Regions from separate parts of the Halomonas marinisediminis genome, predicted to be linked through region 1. Evidence: predicted binding sites of a transcription regulator. Region 1 holds the regulator's gene; the other holds the start of a gene.
The links. Region 1 encodes FNR, which switches genes on or off when oxygen is low (the NO sensors DNR and NnrR bind a similar motif). Its sites were predicted from a motif close to TTGATNTANATCAA; they were not measured.

Region 1 (6,129 bases):
GCCCCTGGCACCCCCGGGCGATGGCCAGTGGCTGTTGCTGAGCGAAGCCGGGCGGCCCCGGGCCTGGTTCAGCCTGAGCGACCGCCTGCGAGAGGACGCCGTCGACACCGTCGCCGCACTGAGGTCGCTGGGATTGAAGGTGGAGCTGCTCTCCGGCGACAGCGCCGACGCCACCGCCCGCATGGCCGAGCGGCTGGGTATCGCGCGGTGGCACGGCGGGGTCAGCCCGGAAGGCAAGCTTGCGCGCCTGCGCCAGCTGCAGGCCGCGGGTGAGCGCGTCGCCATGGTCGGCGACGGCATCAACGATGTACCGGTGCTGGCGGGTGCCGATGTGGCCATCGCCATGAACGGCGCCACGGACCTGGCTCGCACCCGCGCCGATGCCGTGTTGCTGGGCCCGCGCCTGATGCGTATCGTCGAGGCCGTCGCCGTCAGCCGCGCCACGCGCCGCATCATCAAGCAGAACCTCGGATGGGCGCTGGTTTACAATATCGGCGCCCTGCCGCTGGCCATGATGGGCTTCGTCACGCCCTGGATTGCGGCCATCGGCATGTCGGCAAGCTCGCTGGTGGTGGTCGGCAACGCTCTGCGTCTGACTCGCCACACCCCACTGCCACAGGAGGTGGCTACACCTTCGGAACCCCGCACCGCATGACTATTCTCTACCTGCTGATACCACTGACCCTGATCCTGCTGGGCCTGGCCTTGTGGGCCTTCTTCTGGGCGGTGAAGCACGACCAGTTCGAGGATCTGGAAGGACCCGCCTACCGCATTCTCTTCGATGAGGACGACAATGACCGCCCCACGGAGGAGCGCAGGAGCGGCGGCAAGGATGACGTCACCACATCGCCGACCTCCGAGCCATCGGACGAGACGCGCTGATGGACCCGACCGGACTGGACCTGCCGCCTTTCGCCGCCGCCTTCGTCTTCGGCCTGCTTGGCGGTGCCCACTGCATCGGCATGTGCGGCGGCATCATGAGCGCCCTCTCCTTCGCGGTGCCACCCAGCATGCGCTCTCCGGCGCGCCTCTCGGGCCTGCTGCTGGGCTACAACCTGGGCCGCATCACCAGCTACATGATCGCCGGCGTCCTGGCGGCGTCGCTCGGCACCCTGCTCTCGCTGACCGCCCCCGCGCGCCTTATCCTGCAGGGGCTCGCCGCCCTGATGCTGATCCTTATGGCGCTCTATATCGCCGACTGGTGGAAGGGGCTGCTGGGGATCGAGGCCCTGGGCAGGCGCCTGTGGCGCCATCTGGAGCCACTGGGGCGCCGGCTGATGCCGGTGGTCAAGCTCCCCCAGGCAGTGGCGCTGGGGGCGGTATGGGGCTGGCTGCCCTGCGGGCTGGTCTACTCCATGCTGACCTGGAGCCTGGCCATGGCGGATCCGCTGCGCGGCGCCTTGCTGATGGGCGCCTTCGGACTAGGCACCCTGCCGGCCCTGCTGGCCACCGGCTTTGCCGCGCGCCAGCTGAGCCGGCTGATCCGCCACCGGGCCACCCGCACCCTTGCCGCGCTCTCCATCATCGCCTTCGCGCTCTGGCAGCTATGGTTGCTGGCTCCCGGGGGAGGCCCCCACCATCCCGGCTGAGCACTATTCCACGCGGGGTTGACGCAGCTCAACGCCGGTCTCGGCACCACGCCCTAGCATGGGGAGTAGATCCATCAGCGGAGTCGCCCCATGCCCGTTCCTGCCAAGCACACCGTCCCCGCCGGGGCCTCGAGTCCTGCTCGAGAGCCGCTGCCCGGCGTGGGCGACCTGGTAACGGCCGCGGAGGTCGCCTACCCTGCCCCGCACCACTATCACGACGGCATCGGCGCCCAGGCACTGGAAATGGCCCTCGCCGAGCGTCCGGCCGAGGCACCCCTGGCGATCAAGGTGCGCCTACCCTTCTGCCACCATGCCTGCCGCTTCTGCGCCAGCCAGTGCGTCTCCTCCCGCAGCAGTCGCCAGGCCGACCCCTATCTCTCCCGCCTAGACCGCGAAATGGTACTGGCTCGGCGTCGGCTCAGCGGCCTGCCGCCGGTATCTCGCCTGCACTGGGGTGGCGCCCCCCCGGCCTTTCTCTCCCTGGACCAGATGAGTGACCTCTTCGATCGCCTGGACGCCCGCCTCGGCCTCTCCGGTGCCCGGGAGCGGGACTTCAGCATCGACCTCGACCCACGAGAGACCGATATGCTGACCCTGCGCCATCTGCAAGCGCTGGGCTTCAACCGCCTGAACCTGGGGGTGCAGGAACTGGATCCACGTGTACAACAGGCCATCAACCGCCTACAGCCGAGGGCCCTGACCGAGTCGCTGGTCGACGAGGCCGACCGCCTGGGCTTCCGGGAGCTGACGATGTCGCTGATGCTGGGGCTACCCTTCCAGACACCTCAAGGGCTCGTCGATACCCTCGAGCAGGTCATCGGCATGGTCCCGGCACGCATCCGCCTCTACCGCTATCGGCATCGCCCGGAGCACCACCCTGCCCAGCGCGCCATCCACCGTGACTGGCTACCCGACGCCTCGACCCGCCGGCAGCTGCTGGCCGTGGCTCGCGCCCGGCTCGACGCCGCCGGCTATGTCCATATCGGCCTGGGCCTCTACACGCGCCGCAACGACCCCCTGGCACAGGCCCAGGCCAGCGGCACTCTGGGGCATGGTCCGCTTGGCTTTACCCGGGGGCAAGCGGGTGATCTGCTGGGGCTCGGCGTGAACGCCACCAGCCGTATCGGCGACCTCTGGGTTCGTAACGCCGGTACGCTGGCGGCATACGAATCGGCACTCGATAACAGCCAACTGCCAACCGCACGCGGCGCCCGCCTGACGGCCGATGAACGACGCCACCGCGCGACACGCGAGACCCTGCTGTGTGGCCGTGGCGTCGACCCTGCCGACCTGCCGCCGAGCCCACACCTCGAGAGGCTCCACGCGGAGGGACTGATCGAGATGACGATTGAGGGAGTATCGCTGACCGCCGAGGGACACTGGCGGCTGCCCGACATCCTTGAGGCCCTCGCCCTCCCCTAGCCGCCGAGCCCCGCATAGTTTGCCCTGCCTGCACTTTGCTCCATAATGGGCCCATGACCACGATCAAGAAGGAAAGGGCCATGGCGGATACTCTCACCGGTCGGCGGCGATCCGTACTACAGGAGACGCGCTGTCAGACGTGCAGTCTCAGCTCTCTCTGCCTGCCTCTGGCACTCGAGGTGGACGACATGGACCAGTTCGACGCCATCATCCGGCGTCGCGCACCACTCAAGAAGGGCGAGGCGCTATTCCGCCAGGACACCCCCTTCTCCAGCGTCTTCGCGGTTCGCTCCGGCAGCCTCAAGCAGGTCACCACCGAGGGCAGTGGCGAAGACCAGCTGACCAACTTCTATCTCCCCAGCGAACTGGTGGGCCTCGACGGCATCGACGAACAATGCTACCCGGGTACAGTGGTGGCACTGGAGACCACCACCGTCTGCGAGATTCCCTTCGACCGCCTGGACCACCTCGCGGAGTCGATGCCGGAGCTGCGCGGACAACTCTACCGCAGCATGAGCAAGGAGCTGCGCGATGACCGCCGCATGATGCGCCTGCTCTCGCGCAAGACCGCCGACCAGCGCCTGGCCAGCTTCTTCACCAGCCTCTCCGAGCGTTTCCGCCGCCGCGGCTACTCGCCCTACAGCTTCCGCCTCTCCATGGCGCGGGCCGATATCGGCAACTACCTGGGCCTGGCGGTGGAGACGGTAAGCCGTATCCTCGGCCGCTTCCAGACCCAGGGCCTGGTCGCCGTCTCGGGGCGCGAGGTGAATATCCTCGATCTGCCGGCGCTCACCCGTCTGGCCGAGGAGGAGGGGGCGCACTAAAGCAGGAAGCTGGAAAAGCAGCATGACTTCGCTGCCAAAGGCGTCAAGTCCTGTTCTTCAAGCTTGAGCCAGCGAAGCAGGTGCTCTTCCAGCTCCGGGCGAAGCCCGGCTCTTCCAGGCGCGGAGCGCCGCTCTTCAAGCTTATAGCTCTTGCTGGATATCGATCCGGCTGGCCTGCATCCTGGCCTGCTTCTCCTCCAGCCCGGCGAAGTCAAACAACTCACGGTCGGCCAGCTGTGAAGGCGCCACATTGGTCACCGCCTTGAACATGCTTTCCAGGCGCCCGGGATGCTTCGCCTCCCACTCCGCCAGCATCTCCTTGACCACCTGACGCTGCAGGTTGGGCTGAGAGCCACACAGGTTGCAGGGGATGATCGGAAACGCCATCTGCCGAGCAAACTCGGCAATGTCCGCCTCCCGACAATAGGCCAGCGGCCGAATCACCATGTTCCGGCCATCGTCGGACAGCAGCTTCGGCGGCATCGACTTGAGGCTGCCGCCGAAGAACATGTTGAGGAACAGGGTCTCGAGGATATCCTCGCGGTGGTGCCCCAGGGCGATCTTGTTGGCACCGATCTGCTCGGCGAACCCATACAGGGAGCCGCGGCGCAGCCGCGAGCAGAGCGCACAGGTGGTCTTGCCTTCCGGGGTCTTCTCCTTGACCACCGAATAGGTGTCGCGCTCGAGGATATGATAGTCGACCCCGGTAGTCTCCAGGTACTCGGGCAGCACATGCTCGGGAAAGCCGGGCTGCTTCTGATCGAGATTCACCGCCACCAGCGAGAAGTCGACCGGGGCGTTGCGCTGCAGATTGCGTAGGATCTCGAGCAGGGTGTAGCTGTCCTTGCCACCGGACAGGCACACCATCACCCGATCTCCCTCATGAATCATGCCGTAGTCGATGATGGCATTGCCTACCAGGCGACGCAGCCGCTTCTGCAGCTTGTTGAATTCACGCTTGTCCTGGGTACCGGGCTGCTGCTGGGGCGAGGCTGGCCCGGAGTGGGTGAGGGGCGCGCTATCGCGTTCGCGGGGGTCGAAGGTCACGGCGTCTTGCATAGGTCTTGGCGCTGCCAGTGCGGGCAAAAATGGAAAGGCGCCCATCCTACCATCGGCGACAGCGCCAGGCGACGCCAGACGCCACTCGTGCCGACTAACTCCCGGCGGCGTCAGCGCGCTCCAGGCGCAGGAACATCAGCGCGGTGGTCACCGCATCCCCCAGGGCGGTATTGCGCCCCATGACCGGCACTCCCAGGCGCTCGGCGGCACTCTCGAAGCGCGGCAGGTTATCGATTGCCGGGTGCCGACGTCGCAGTCGGCGCCGCCACAGCTGGGCCACATCCACGGTGGCGTTGGGTAGCTCGAAGCCGAAACGCGGACGCAGCTCACGGTTGAGAATCGCCAGGTCAAAGCCCAGATGCCAGCCCACGAGAGGGCGATTGCCGACGAAGTCGAGCAGCCGCGCCAGGGCGCTGTCGATGCTCTCGCCATTGTCGAGGTCCATGCCACGCAGGCCATGGATGCGGATGGAATCACCGGTCAGCGAGTCGGGGCGACGAAGGCGCAGATCCAGGGAGTCACTGGTGAGGATATGATCACCACGCACCCGCACCGCGGCGATCGACACCAGCTCGGCGCTGCGGGTATCCAGGCCGGTGGTCTCGGTGTCGATCACCACCATCTCGTCACCGGTATAGGGGCGAAACAGCCAGGCGTACTCGCCGTTGGCATGGCGCCGCTGATCCGCGACGCGTCTCAGCATCTTGAGCATGACGGGCTCCTTGTGTCGTTGTCGTTCCGTCGATTCATGAGTACTCCAGATGAAAGCGGTGGGAGAGGCGCTGCTTGAAGTCCTTGACGATATGCAGCGCCTCGCGCAGCAGGTCGCGCTCCAGCGACGAGAGCTCCTGTACCACTACTCGATCAGGGCTGTGCTGCTCGCCCTCCTCCTCGTCCTCACGCCTCTCCAGCTGCTGCTTGAGGCGCAGCTCGGTGAATAGCGCCAGCGCCTCGGCCAGGTCTTCGGCGAAGCGTGGCTCCAGCCGGCCATCGGCAGCCAGGGCCTCCAGGCGCTCCAGGGTCGAGGTAGGCCGGATGCCGCGCTCCAGTGCCATCACTCGTACGCCATGCACGATGGGGAAGATCCCCCCCTTCTTGATATCGATGCCGTGCTGGGGTCGCTTGAGTGAGCCGAACAGGGTCAGCGGTGTGGAGAAGCGCAGGATGGTGCGGGCGAAGTAGGAGAGCAGCAGATCGTTTCCACTGCACCGGGCAAAGAGGTCGTCACGCACCCG
Region 2 (6,129 bases), on a different contig from region 1:
CTCGATATGCAGGCCCGCACCGCACCGCTGCTGGAGTGGGCGACGAGGTAGCAAGCGGCTGCCAAGCCCCCCGGCGGGCTGGTAGACTGTGCCGTTTTCCGGACGGTGGAGTGCGCAATGCTGGCGGTATGGGTGGAACAGCTGCTGGGATTTGCCTCGGGGGCGCTCAAGGCGATTCGCCAGGATGAGCGTTATCCGGCGCTGATGGCCTGGGCGCGGGAAGAGGGGCCCCGACTGGTGGGCGGCGATCTGTCACTGGCCCAGGCGCTGGCGCCGGAGCTGTGGTCACAGACGCCCCTGGCGCGCCTGGAGTTCCTCTGCGAACCGCTGGCGCGCCCCGGGCGAAACGAGCCCTGCTGGTGTGACTCCGGTCGCAAGACCAAGCACTGCTGTGGCGCGGTGTCGCTGCCCGGCTCGGTGCCCGAACACCTGATGTGGATGCTCTCGCTGCGCGACTGGAAGGGCGACACGCTCAAGGCGGCGCTGGCCAGCGGCCGTGCCCCCGCCCAGGCGCTGCTCGAGGCGGGGCTGATCGCGGCCGAGACCGGCCAACGCGGCCGCGCCCAGCAGGTTCTCGAGTCACTCTTCGAATCCAGTGACTGGTCTCGACTACCGGAGCAGGCCGAGCCCGCCTTCGAGATCCTGATCGACCTCTTCCAGGAGCGCGGCTTTCATCGCAAGCGCGAGGCGCTTCTCGATGCGGTGCTCGAGCATGGCCCACTGTTCCTGCGCGGCGTGGCGCTGGAGCGCCTGTGCCTGATGCATCTCGACAACGACGACCTGGACAGTGCCCGGGCGGCCTTCGTGCGTGCCCAGCAGGCGCTGCCGGACTCGCCGACCCTGGCCTATATCGAGGCCATGCTGCTGCTGCACGAGGGGCACGAGCAGGAGGCTGCCGAGCGAGCGAGTTTCTGGTTTCGTCGTCTGGCACGCCAGGGGGATCTGGCGCCGGAGCAGCTGCAGTTCCTCGCCGACCTGGCCGAGAACCCCGGTGCCACCCTGGCCGAGCAGCTGCTCAATGCCGAGGAAGACCTGGCCGAGCCGCTGGCGTCGCTGCAGGCGCTTCTCGAGGAGCTCCCGATCGCTCCGCGCCTGGCCGTGTCATGCACCGGGGAGGGGCGGCTCCTGTATCACACCACCGCCCGCGAGGACACCCTGCACGCCGCCTGGCGACGGGTCTTCCCGATATCGGGTGTTTCCGACTCCCCACTGGGACTCGATGATGATCCCTGGCCCGCTGCCGCGGAGTGGTTGCCCGAGCTTTGCCGCCATCCGGAGTGGCTGGATGCACCGGCAGTCGTCCAGGAACTGACTCTGGCGCTGACCTCGCGCTTCGGCAGCCTGCCCTGGATGGCGCCGAGCCTGTTCGTGCCGCTTGCCCTGCGGCTGGAGCGCTGGCTGGAGCAGGTGGCGGCCGAGGGGCCGGGCACCCTGGCCTGGGAAGATGCCGACAACACGCTGCTGTTGCGGACGGGGCTGGCGCTGGTGGTTGGCATGGAGCGCGGGGCGCGGGAGCGTTCACGACGGCTCGCCGAAGGCCTGCTGGCCCTGGATCGCCATGACAGCCTGGGGCTTCGCGAGCTGGTGCTCGACCAGCTGTTGCGCGACGGACGCGACAGCGAGGCACTGGCGCTCAGTGAGCAGCCACCGGAAGCCGAGGCCGAGGGGCCGGTGTTGGGCGTGCTGATGGGACGTGTTTTGGCGCTCTATCGCCTCGACCGGCTCGACGAGGCGGCCCAGGCACTGGAGGAGACTCATGCCCACAATGCTCACGCGGTGAAGCTGATGTGTGGCGACAGCTCGGCGCCGCCGACGCCGGTGGGCGAGGATGGCGCGGTCGTGCCGGGCAGCCGGGCCGAGGCCTGGCAGTATCGCACCCTGATGCGCGATCAGTGGCGGGCCACACCGGGGGCCCTGGCGTGGCTGCAGGAGTGGCTCAGCCGGCGCTGAGCCATTCTGCCATGTAGGAGGCCGGCTCTGCCGGGCGAATGGCGCCGCCAGGCGCCCGGTATTCATGCTCTCGATGCTTCAGGGACGGGCATCAGCTCACGGTCGCGGCTGATCCAGAGTGCCAGCAGCACCGCCGGAATCCCCATGACGGCGGAGATCAGGAAGAAGGTGGCATAGCCCTCGACCTCGACGACCAGCCCGCCGAAGCCGCTCAGGAACTTGCCTGGCAGGGTCATCAGCGACGAGAACAGCGCGTACTGCGTCGCGGTGTAGGCCCTCGAGGTCAGGCTGGAGAGGAAGGCGATAAAGACCGCACTGGCCAGGCCATTGGCCAGGTTGTCGCCGACGATGGCCATGACCAGCATGGGCAGGCTCTGGCCGGTCAGCGCCAGGGCGCTGAACAGCAGGTTGGTCAGTGCGGCGGCCGTGGCGCCGAGCACCAGGAGCGGCCCGATGCCGTAGCGTGCCACCAGCAGCCCCCCCAGCATGCCCCCACCGATGCTCATGGCGATACCGAACGCATTGGTGACGTTGGCGATCTCCTTGAGTGAGAAGCCCAGGTCGATATAGAGCGGGTTGGCCATGGACGCCATGGCCAGGTCGCTGATGCGAAATACCGCCACGAAGAGCAGCAGCCACAGGGCCTTGTGCCGATAGCGGGTAAAGAAGTCGGTGAAGGGGCAGACGATGGCGCCGATCACCCAGGCGCCCAGGCGCCGCAGGGGCTTGGGTCTTCCGCGACTGGCCCGCAGGAAGGCGCGCACGCGTGGCTCGTGGATCAACTGCGTGCTCAGCGAGAGCCGCTCGGGTTCCGGGCGCACCAGCACCGTGATGATGCCGATGCCCACCAGTGCCGCCATGCTCAGGTAGGCGGCCTCCCAGGAGAGCCACGAGGCCACGTAGAGGGCGCCGGCGCCGGCGGCCAGCAGCCCGCCCCGGTAGCCGATGATATAGGTGGAGGCCATGGCCGCCTGGATGTCCTCAGGCGCCGACTCGATGCGGAAGGCATCGATGGCGATATCCTGGGTGGCGCTGCCGAAGGCGACCAGCAGGGCGAAGGCGGCCACCAGGGGCAGCTGCCCGAGCGGGTCGATTCCGGCGAGCCCCACCAGCCCGGCGACGATCATTGCCTGAGCCAGCAGCATCCAGCCGCGGCGCTGGCCGAGGCGGCGAGTCAGCAACGGCAGTGGCAGGCGGTCCACCACTGGCGCCCAGAAGAACTTGATCGAATAGAGCATGCCGATCCAGGCGAAGAAGCCGATCGCCGCCACCTCGACACCGTCGCTGCGCAGCCAGGCCGACAGCGTGGAGAACACCAGCAGGAAGGGCAGGCCGGCGGAGAAGCCCAGGAACAGCATGGTGATGACAGGCGCACGCAGATAGATCGCCAGGGCATCTTGCCAGCTTCTCTGCACGGGTGGCGTCGGCATGGGGCTCTCCTTGCAACGGTGTTAGAATCCTCGCCTCTTTCGCCGGGCGCCCGGCCCGCAAGCGGGGCGCACAAGCAACGAGCGATTGTTGCAGAGCCCCGGCAGTGATACCAGCATCCAGAGCGACGGGAGACCCCATGAAGGAGAGCGATACGATCCGCCAGGAAGAGGATGCGGCCGTGCCGCGCTGGTATGTGATCCAGTGCAAGGGGGGCGAATCCTTTCGCGCCACCGAGAATCTGCTCAACCAGGGCTTCGAGGTCTTCCATCCGGTACTCGACGTTCAGAAGAAGCGCCGCGGCAAGCTGACCTGGGTCACCGAGCCGCTGTTTCCCTACTATCTGTTTATTCGCCTCGACCGACTGGTCAGCAACTGGCGGCCGATCCGCTCCACCCGGGGCGTGTTGAAACTGGTCACCTTCGGCGATACGCCGGTCGCCGTGGATGACAGCCTGGTGGCGACCCTGCGCGACAAGGGTAACGAGCGCGACCAGGATGCCAACTTCTATTTCCAGGCCGGTGAGGTGGTGCAGATCACCGAAGGGCCCTTCAAGGAGCTGCAGGCGGTGTTCGAGAGCCACAAGGGGGAAGAGCGCGCCATCGTGCTGCTCAACATGCTGCAGCGTCAGCAGCGTCTGGAGATGCCGGTCGCCAATCTACGGCGCGGCTAGGTCGCCCCCGCCCTGTCACGTTATCCCCTCCCACTCAGGAGAAGCCCATGACCATCGCTCCCCAGTGTGTCGTCACGCTGCACTATGTGCTGATTGATGCCGACGGCCGGGTCCTCGATGACTCCCGCGCCCGCCAGCAGCCCCTCGAATACCTGCACGGCCACCACAACATCGTCGCCGGGCTGGAGCGTGCCCTGGACGGCCAGGCCGAGGGGGCCGAACTGACCGTGACCCTGATGCCCGCCGAGGCCTATGGCCTGCGTAATGAGGCCCTCAAGCGCGAGGTGGGGCGGGACGCCTTTCCGGTCCCCGAGCTCTCGCCTGGCATGCGTTTCCAGACCCCCGGCGATGATGGCCCCCAGATCGTCACCGTCCTGGAGGTGCGCGACGACAGCGTGCTGATCGACACCAACCACCCCCTGGCCGGTCAAACCCTGCGCTATGAGCTCGAGGTGCTGACGGTTCGCGATGCCACCCGTGCCGAGTTCGCCAAGGGACACCCGCTGCCCCCCGACACGGATCACACCCAGGTCGAGGACAAGAAGTTGCTCTGAAAACTGACCTGAATCAATTGCCTGATGGCTCCCGGCAGGCGCCGAAGCGTAACTTGATTCAGATCAGAATTCCCCCCGCCGTTCCGGCTTACAGTGGATTCAACACATCAGGGCGGGGAGGAGATCAACATGTATCTGGATGACGCTGTAGTCTTTGGGCTAGTCACCGTCGCGATGATGGTCGCTTTCATGGGTGGCTGGATCACCTTCATCGTGCGGGATCACCGCAAGAAGCGCTGAAGTCAGTCACGGCACGAGTCGTCAGGGGAGGGGGGAGCCATCCGCCCAGTGGGCCGACCTTCACGGGTCGGCCTTTTTTTATTGGCCATCGAAGTGTCGCGATCCTGCAACGCTCATGAAAACAATACGACAACGATCGTCCGGTGGGGACTTCTCGTTTCCTCAATGGTTAGTATGAACAGTGTTCGATTATGGCCTATTGGGTAAGCTGGAGGCTGATATGTCACAACAGGATCATGAGAATACGGCTGCTGAGCAGCATCGCCAGCGCCGCCGACGGTTGCTTGCCACTCTGGGGGCAGGAGTGGCCAGTGCCTATGTGGCCCCCACGTTGCTCAGTGTTGGCCAGGCCCATGCGTGGGACGGGGGGCATCGTTCGCGCCCCAGCCACTCACGACCCAGCTGGTCGCGTCCCAGCTATTCCCGACCCAGTCGTTACGATGGGGGTTACCGGAAGGAGAAGAGGGTCTACCACGAGCACTATCATCATCGGGAAGGTGGTCACTATAGAAAAGACGACCGCTACCATTCGCGTCGGCAATATGAGCGAGACCGTCGCCGCCTGCGTGAATATCGCGAAGACCCGTTGACGATTGTCGAGGATATCGTCTTTGGTCGCCCCGATTATCGGCGATGAGGGACGGCGCATTTGATATTTCCCTCCCCGGTCTCGGTCGTTGCCTGCGTGTAGAGGAGTCACCCGACGTCATCGAGGCGCTAAGACAGGCGCTGGCGCATTGGCCCCCCTCCATCAGGCAAGCCCGGGGGTTGGCGCCCGCCATACGCCTGCGGCGACGCCCTGGGGGATATTGGCAGCGTTCGCCCAGGTTGCCCCGCGGACTCGAGTTACCGACCTCGACGGCGGCGGTATGCAGCCTGATCGCGGATCTGGGTGGTGATTATCTCGATCGCGAGGCCTCACTGCTGGGGCTGCACTGTGCCTCTGTCGAAGTTGATGGCCGTTTGGTGCTGTTCCCGGAGGGCCATCGGGCCGGCAAGAGCACTCTGGCGGTGGCCTTCTCCGCGGCCGGTTATCGGCTGTTCGGGGACGATGTTCTGGGTCTGACACGAGAGGGTGAGGGTGTCGCGCTGGGCATGGCACCGAGGCTACGTCTGCCGCTTCCCGAGAGCTTCTCGCCGCCGTTGGTCGAGTATGCCGAGGCCCATGCCGGCCCGCAGGATTCACGTTACCGCTTCGTGTTGCCGCCGGGCAATGGGCTCGCTGAACATGGTGAGCGATGCGCGGTGGGTGCCCTGGTTCTCCTCGAGCGCGATGACCGGCTA

Region 2: ccoM (cytochrome c oxidase subunit CcoM) is a predicted target of FNR. The motif match lies at 4,659-4,672, and genes of this name have one in related genera.

What each region holds. Positions count from the first base shown of each region.
Region 1 is NZ_SLTR01000017.1:61,924-68,052, forward strand. Features, by position in the region: gene E0702_RS12510 (heavy metal translocating P-type ATPase) at 1-655, shown strand, start outside; gene ccoS (cbb3-type cytochrome oxidase assembly protein CcoS) at 652-882, shown strand; gene E0702_RS12520 (sulfite exporter TauE/SafE family protein) at 882-1,589, shown strand; gene E0702_RS12525 (radical SAM protein) at 1,680-3,011, shown strand; gene fnr (fumarate/nitrate reduction transcriptional regulator Fnr) at 3,092-3,835, shown strand; gene ttcA (tRNA 2-thiocytidine(32) synthetase TtcA) at 3,977-4,894, opposite strand; gene E0702_RS12540 (3'-5' exonuclease) at 4,989-5,606, opposite strand; gene E0702_RS12545 (putative nucleotidyltransferase substrate binding domain-containing protein) at 5,641-6,129, opposite strand, start outside.
Region 2 is NZ_SLTR01000015.1:32,161-38,289, reverse strand. Features, by position in the region: gene E0702_RS11475 (ABC1 kinase family protein) at 1-51, shown strand, start outside; gene E0702_RS11470 (SEC-C domain-containing protein) at 118-1,950, shown strand; gene E0702_RS11465 (AmpG family muropeptide MFS transporter) at 2,013-3,380, opposite strand; gene rfaH (transcription/translation regulatory transformer protein RfaH) at 3,518-4,051, shown strand; gene E0702_RS11455 (FKBP-type peptidyl-prolyl cis-trans isomerase) at 4,099-4,605, shown strand; gene ccoM (cytochrome c oxidase subunit CcoM) at 4,735-4,845, shown strand; gene E0702_RS11450 (hypothetical protein) at 5,066-5,482, shown strand; gene E0702_RS11445 (PqqD family peptide modification chaperone) at 5,674-6,129, shown strand, end outside.